Mucilaginibacter paludis DSM 18603: one gene and its partner. The protein of the gene in region 2 interacts with the protein of the main gene of each other region in a pairwise test. Links are inferred from orthologs where the notes say so. Each region holds a gene or a part of one and is shown on either strand. Other genes may lie near its edges.

Region 1 (4,236 bases), 380 kb from region 2 along the record:
CCTTATACCGTTTACCGTCAATTTTAGCTTTGGCTATATGGCTATCCAGCGTATCAGATCGTTTGCCCGCCAGTACAATCGTCACTATAAAAAAATAGGCGAGGGTAATCATCCATTTTATCACAACCTTCATAATTAAAAATTGAACGTTCCAAAAAAATTTGACAACTTTTTAAAAGTTGTCAAATTTAAAGGTGTCAGGATTCAGGGTGCGCTAATTCAACACCGGAACCAACTTGGTCAAGGTCTTAATCTCTTCCAGCAAATCGTCGCTCGGGTTAACCTTAAACGTTTTGGAGGGCATATCAACCAGCAAGGCTTCGTCCCTGTCCTGAATTTTAAAGCGCAGGGTACAGTTCTTTACCGGGTACTTCTGGTTGTTCACCGTGACCAGTTCCTGCAGGTTGTTCAGCATCTCCGTATTCAGGTCGGCCAGGTTCAATATCACCGTGAGCGATTTGGTAAACTTATCGCGCATCTCCGAAAGCAGGCTCATCTGGGTAATACGCAGATCCCAGTTGCCTTCCTGGCGAAATTTCTCTTCCACATTCCCTTTGATATGCAGAAAATAGCCGTCAACCATCAGGTTACGGAATTTAACATAGTCATCCCCGAAAAGGGCAAATTCGTACGAATCAAAATAGTCTTCAAAAACAAAGGTGCCGAATGGCTTGCCAGTTTTGGTGGTTTTATGCTGCACGCTGGATAGTAAACCGCCGATGCTGAGTTCGGAAGCAGTTCTGCGCAGGTTATTGAAGGCTATTTCGGTTTCCTCGCCGCCTTCCTTATTCTTCATCCGTTGAATCAGCTTTAAATCGGCCACGGTATGCTTGCAAAAACGCTCCAGCTCAATTTTGTAATTATCTAAAGGGTGGCCGGTTAAATAAATACCAATTACTTCCTTCTCGTATTTCAGCTTTTCAATCAACGGAAATTCCTCGGCCTCGGGCATGGTAGGCTCCGGGATATAAGAAGCTACCGAACCGCCGAATAATGACGACTGCGAACTGTTCTGTGTATTCTGGTAATCGTTGGCATATTTGGTGAGCCTTTCTATACCGCTCAAAACACCATTCTCTGTTTTGGCAAAAAACTGGGCGCGCTTAAAGCCAAAACTATCAAAGGCACCGCTGTAAACCATGTTTTCGTATGATTTACGGTTTACGGCCTTTGTGTTCGATCGCTGGGCAAACTCATAAACGGATGTAAAGGCGCCGTTTTTATCGCGTTCTTCTATAATACTTTCCACCGCCTTATCGCCAACACCCTTAATCCCCGAAAGACCGAAACGGATGTTACCATTGCCGGTAGCGGTAAACAATACCGACGATTCGTTTACATCCGGCCCTAAAACCAGTGTACCCATGCGGCGGCACTCTTCCATAAAGAAAGAGATCTTCTCCATGTTATTCTGGTTATTCAATACCGAGGCCATATATTCCGACGGATAATGCGCTTTAAGATAAGCTGTTTGATAAGCCACCAGCGCATAACAGGTAGAGTGCGATTTGTTAAAGGCGTATTGAGCGAAGGCCTTCCAGTCGTTCCATATTTTGGTCAGCTTATCCTTGGGGTGCCCTTTGGCTGTAGCACCCGATACAAACTGGGCCTCCATCTTGTTCAAAATCTCAATTTGCTTTTTACCCATGGCCTTACGCAACACGTCGGCATCGCCTTTACTAAAGCCGGCCAGTTTTTGCGATAAAAGCATCACCTGCTCCTGGTACACGGTAATACCATAGGTTTCGGCCAGGTACTCCTCCATGTCGGGCAAATCGTATGTAATGGGTTCCAGCCCGTGCTTACGCTTAATAAAGTTGGGGATATACTCTATCGGGCCCGGGCGGTAAAGCGCGTTCATGGCAATTAAATCCTCAAACTTATCGGGCTTCAGGTCGCGCAGATACATCTGCATCCCATCGCTTTCAAACTGGAAGGTACCGTTGGTATCGCCGCGCTGATAAAGCTCATAAGTTTTCTGGTCGTCCAGGTCTATGTAATCAATATCAATCTCGCGCCCGTGGTTTTGTTTGATCATCCGCAGGGCACCCTTAATAATGGTAAGGGTTTTAAGGCCCAAAAAGTCCATCTTAATAACACCCGCGTCTTCAATCACCCGCCCATCGTATTGGGTAACCAGCAGGTCGGAGTCTTTGGCTACGGCTACCGGCACAATGTTGGTTAAATCATCCGGCGCGATGATGATCCCCGCAGCATGCACACCGGTGTTACGTACCGAGCCTTCGAGCTTTTCGGCAGCACGCAAAACCTGCGACCGCAGATCGTTACCTTCCAATATAGCCTTCAATTCCGGCACCTGTTCTATGGCGTCTTTCAAGGTGATACCCAGGGTATCGGGCACCAGCTTTTTCATTAAGTTAACTTCGGAGAGCGGCATATCCAGTACCCGGCCCACATCCTGTATACTGGTACGGGCAGCCATGGAGCCATAAGTGATAATTTGCGCTACCTGGTTTTTGCCGTATTTTTCAACTACATAATCAATTACTTTCTGCCTGCCCTCATCATCAAAATCCGTATCAATATCGGGCATCGATTTACGATCCGGGTTGAGGAAACGCTCAAACAGCAAATTGTACTTCATCGGATCGATATTGGTGATCCCGGTACAATAAGCCACTACCGAACCTGCCGCCGAACCCCGGCCGGGGCCAATAAACACGCCAATATCACGACCATGCTTAATAAAGTCGGCTACAATTAAAAAGTACCCCGCAAAACCCATGGTGCGGATGGTGAAGAGCTCGAAATTGATGCGTTCTTCGGTTTCGAGGGATATATCGATATATCTTTCTTTGGCCCCCGTAAAAGTTAAGTGCTTTAAATACTCCCATTGGTTAAGGGTATCGCTTTCGGGGCCGGTGTGGATTGCAAATTCGGGCGGAATAGGGAAGTTGGGCAACATAATGTCGCGCTTCAGCTTCAACACATCTACCTTATCAACAATTTCGTTGGTATTATCTAATGATTCGGGGATGTCATGAAACAACTGCCCCATTTCGGCCTGGGTCTTAAAGTAGAACTGATCGTTAGGGAAACCGAAGCGGTAACCTTTGCCACCTTCCTCGTCGGTAGCTATGGGCGTACTTTGCATATCGCCGGTATTTACGCAAAGTAAAATATCGTGCGCGTTAGAGTCCTGCTGATCTACATAGTGCGAATCATTGGAGCAGATGGTTTTAACGTTGTACTTTTTGGCATACTTCAACAAGGTATTGTTGATGATGGTTTGCTCGGGTATTTCGTGGCGTTGCAGCTCAATGTAATAATCTTCGCCAAACAGATCCAGCCACCATTTAAATTCGGTTTCAGCTTCTTCTTCCGTTGCCTTTAAAATGGCCTGCGGCACCGATGCGCCTATACAGCAACTGGTAGCAATTAAACCTTTATGGTATTTTAAAATTAATTCCTTATCAATACGCGGCCATTTGCTGTATAGCCCCTCCATATACCCCAGGGAGCATAATTTAATCAGGTTTTTATAGCCCTCTGCATTTTTGGCCAGGAACAGCTGGTGGCGCCTTACATCTTTTTTCTCTTTGGTAAACTGCTTTTTGTGCCTGTCGTCAACCACATAAAATTCGCAGCCTACTATGGGCTTTACATTATGCTTGCCGGCTTCGGCCACAAATTTAAACACGCCAAACATGTTGCCGTGGTCGGTAATGGCCAGGGCCTTCATACCATCGGCGGCAGCTTTTTTGTAAAGTTTGGATATATCGGCGGCGCCATCCAACAGCGAAAATTGCGTATGTACGTGTAAATGTGAAAAATCGGGCATGGCAAAAAAATCTGGTACACTAATATCTTAAAGCGGATAACAAAAGTACCAAAAAAACAAAGCTAAAACGGAGTACTGTTGAAAAAATCGGCAGATCTTATTCAAGCCATTGACAGTTATAAGCTTATCATCGAACTACCAAAAATAAAAAATAAAGGGCCATCATGGGTGCTGTTAACATCGGCCTCCTTGCCATTTGGCTTTACCTCCGGCTAACCGGGAGCAAAACTTATTACAGGTTAAAAAAAGCAATTATTGAGACAGGGAATTATTAAGATGGCTTCATTTTCAAACAATCAGGCTATACCATTTTAAAAACTATCAAAACTCGTTCATTTTGGAGCGACGAAAGATTACATTCATCACGCAAGATGAGTACAAAACAAAATCACAATATGGTAAGCCTACGTACGCCATCTAAAAATAACAAAACA
Region 2 (3,024 bases):
TAACCAGAGTTTTCAGGGCGGCAGCATTGTGGTTGACCGCAAGCGGAAGGACCTGACCGATTTGCGCCGCAGCCAGTTACTCAATTATTATAAGGAGGTTATATCGCCCACCTTAAAGAAAACCTTTACCGATACCGACTTTGACAAAGCCGGCAAACTTTACCTGGTTGGGGGCGGTGCCCTTTACACAGACCTGGCCAACTGTTTCCGTGAAGAATTTGACGGCGTGCTGAATGTAATTATTCCGCCAGAACCGAGCTATATGGCCAGCCTGGGTTACTGCCTTAAATCGTACCAACGCTGCGGCGACATTAATGAGGCCGTTGGCCTTGATATAGGCAACGCTTACACCGTTGTTTCCAAAATAAGCAGTTTATAAGCTGTTAAAAACAAACCAGTCGGTTTTTATTGATGTAAGCCACGAGATGTGGCTTACATCAATGTTTGTTAGTACAGTAATCAGCATTAAATAACTTTCGGCACTGTTATTTAGCTGCGTGTTGATTGATCTAAGATATTCCCTGATCCGCCCCGCGTATTTCATTTGCACATACCCGCAGATATTTCTAATTTAGTTGCGATGGATAATTTTATTGTTTCGGCCCGTAAATACCGCCCGGTTACCTTTGATACCGTTGTGGGCCAACAACATATAACCAACACGCTAAAAAACGCTATAAAAAATAATCAGCTGGCGCAGGCATTTTTATTCTGCGGGCCACGTGGTGTAGGTAAAACTACCTGTGCGCGTATCCTGGCCAAAACCATTAACTGCACCAATTTGCAAGCCGGTATTGAAGCTTGCGGCGAGTGCGATTCGTGCAAGGCCTTCCAGCGGGGTAACTCTTTTAACGTGCACGAGTTGGATGCCGCCTCAAACAACTCGGTTGAGGATATCCGCAGCCTGATTGAGCAGGTGCGCATACCGCCCCAGGCCGGTAAGTATAAAATTTATATTATTGATGAGGTGCACATGCTATCGCAGGCGGCCTTTAACGCCTTCCTGAAAACGCTGGAAGAACCACCATCATACGCTATATTTATATTAGCTACTACCGAGAAGCATAAAATACTGCCTACTATATTATCCCGTTGCCAGATATTTGATTTTAACAGGATCAAAGTTGATGATATGGCCGGCCACCTGGCATCCATCGCCCAAAAAGAAAGCATCGGTTACGAGGTTGACGGCTTGCACATCATTGCCCAAAAAGCTGATGGCGGCTTACGCGATGCTTTATCGATGTTTGATCAGATCGTTAACTTCTCGGGCGGGAATGTTACTTATCGTTCGGTAATTGATAACCTGAATATTTTAGATTACGATTATTACTTTAACGTAACCCAAAGCCTGCTTAGCGAGGATACGGCCAAAACATTACTGTTATTTGATGAGATACTTTCAAAAGGCTTTGATGGCAGCCATTTTATATCCGGTTTAACCGAGCATTTACGTAACCTGTTGGTAGGTAAAGATGCCGAAACCCTAAAACTGCTCGAAGTGAGCGAAGGCATCCGCAAAAAATACATCGAGCAATCGCAGGCGGCAACGGTTTCGTTCCTGCTATCGGCAATGAACATTGCCAATCAGTGCGATTTAAATTATAAACTGAGTAAAAACCAAAGGCTGCAGGTTGAGCTGGCCTTACTCAAAATGTGCCATATAATGGCCGCCCTCAACTTAGCTCAAACTAACTTTAATAATAACCAGCCCGAAGGGCAGGTAAAAAAAAAACCTGATTTAGTAGCAAACGAGCCCGAAGCACCTGATAAAACCGCGCCTGTAAGCACACCACAGGTTAGCCAAACCCAACCTGTTAGTGTAACTCCAGCCTTAACAGCACCTGCTAAAGTAGAGCCTGTAGAAAAACCGATAGCCGAAAAGCCGCCCATTTTTATTCCGAATCAGCATATCGCGTCGAGCTCCATAAAAATACCTTCGCTTAAAGATTTGGGCAAGGGTGTTGCCACGGAAGTAGAAAAAGAAGACGACCCCTATTTAAAAGGCACCGACAGGGAAAATTTTACGTATGACGACTTTTTAAAATACTGGCACCACTATACAGCGAAGGTTAAAGAAGACGGTAAAAAGAATTTGCTCAGTATTTTTACTACTAATGCCCCCGTTATGCTTAAACCTTATGTATTTGAAGTAATTGCAGGCACCAAAGTACAGGAGAACGCATTTAGAGATGAGAAGCCCTTTATTTTAAACTTTTTGCGCACATCGCTAAAAAATTTCGATATCGAGATACAAACGCGGATTGACGAGGTAAAGGCCACCAAAAGATTATACTCCGCACAGGATAAGTACCAGCACATGGCCACCAAAAACCCAGACCTGGCCGAATTAAAAAAACGATTTAACCTGGAGGTTGAATAATAATCGAATTTTGAAGGAAGTGCAGCCCGGAGTTACGATCAGCCTTTCCGCTTAATTATAACTCCGGCAGACACATTATCTCAATTTATTTCATCGGCTCGTCGTTTTTTGGATAGCCTTCTTCATCCAGATCATCGCGGTCATCTTCCTGTGTACGCGAAAGAACTTCATCAATAGGATCAATTTCCAGATCTTCGGTGTTACTCACGTGCATACCTAATTTATCGGCATCCATCTCCAACGATTCGTCCTTAATATATTCATCAACAGCTACGGGGTTTGCCTCGTCGTAGGTAGAATCCATATCGCCACCATTTTTCACCGCCGTATTGTAAGGGTCGGGATGGTCATAATCCGGGTCGTCGCTTTTTACATCGTATTCAAAGCTTTGCTCATCCTCATTAAAACTCAGATCTTCCTTGTCTATCGTTTCTCCTAATTCGTCTTTCAATTTCCGGTCCCTGTCTTCACTATCATCATTAAAACCAGGGTAAAATGTTTGTTTGTTCATTGGTTTATAGTTTTATATCAAAGCTACTTTAAAAACCTTGCCAAAAAAACACGGTATATTAAAAGTGACTAAAGTCATTTACCGGTATGTCATTTAGAAATCGTTTTTTTTACTGCGCAGCAAAAAAAGT

Evidence for each region.
Region 1: the proteins of MUCPA_RS09405 (region 2) and dnaE interact in binary tests that used the Escherichia coli proteins (3 or more experiments, as listed by UniProt). The link is inferred for Mucilaginibacter paludis DSM 18603 from one-to-one orthologs.

What each region holds. Positions count from the first base shown.
Region 1 is NZ_CM001403.1:1,903,630-1,907,865, forward strand. Bases 15-4,160 are described here. They hold dnaE (DNA polymerase III subunit alpha), read right to left. Parts: upstream 3,803-4,160; coding sequence 215-3,802; downstream 15-214. Other genes in these bases: MUCPA_RS08075 (XAC2610-related protein), read right to left, coding at 15-133. Also shown: more of MUCPA_RS08075, read right to left, coding at 1-14. UniProt on the Escherichia coli protein: DNA polymerase III is a complex, multichain enzyme responsible for most of the replicative synthesis in bacteria. This DNA polymerase also exhibits 3' to 5' exonuclease activity. The alpha chain is the DNA polymerase catalytic subunit.
Region 2 is NZ_CM001403.1:2,288,077-2,291,100, forward strand. The notes cover bases 48-2,981. They hold MUCPA_RS09405 (DNA polymerase III subunit gamma/tau), read left to right. Parts: upstream 48-580; coding sequence 581-2,383; downstream 2,384-2,981. Other genes in these bases: MUCPA_RS09400 (ParM/StbA family protein), read left to right, coding at 48-379; MUCPA_RS09410 (hypothetical protein), read right to left, coding at 2,469-2,894. Outside these bases: more of MUCPA_RS09400, read left to right, coding at 1-47. UniProt on the Escherichia coli protein: Part of the beta sliding clamp loading complex, which hydrolyzes ATP to load the beta clamp onto primed DNA to form the DNA replication pre-initiation complex.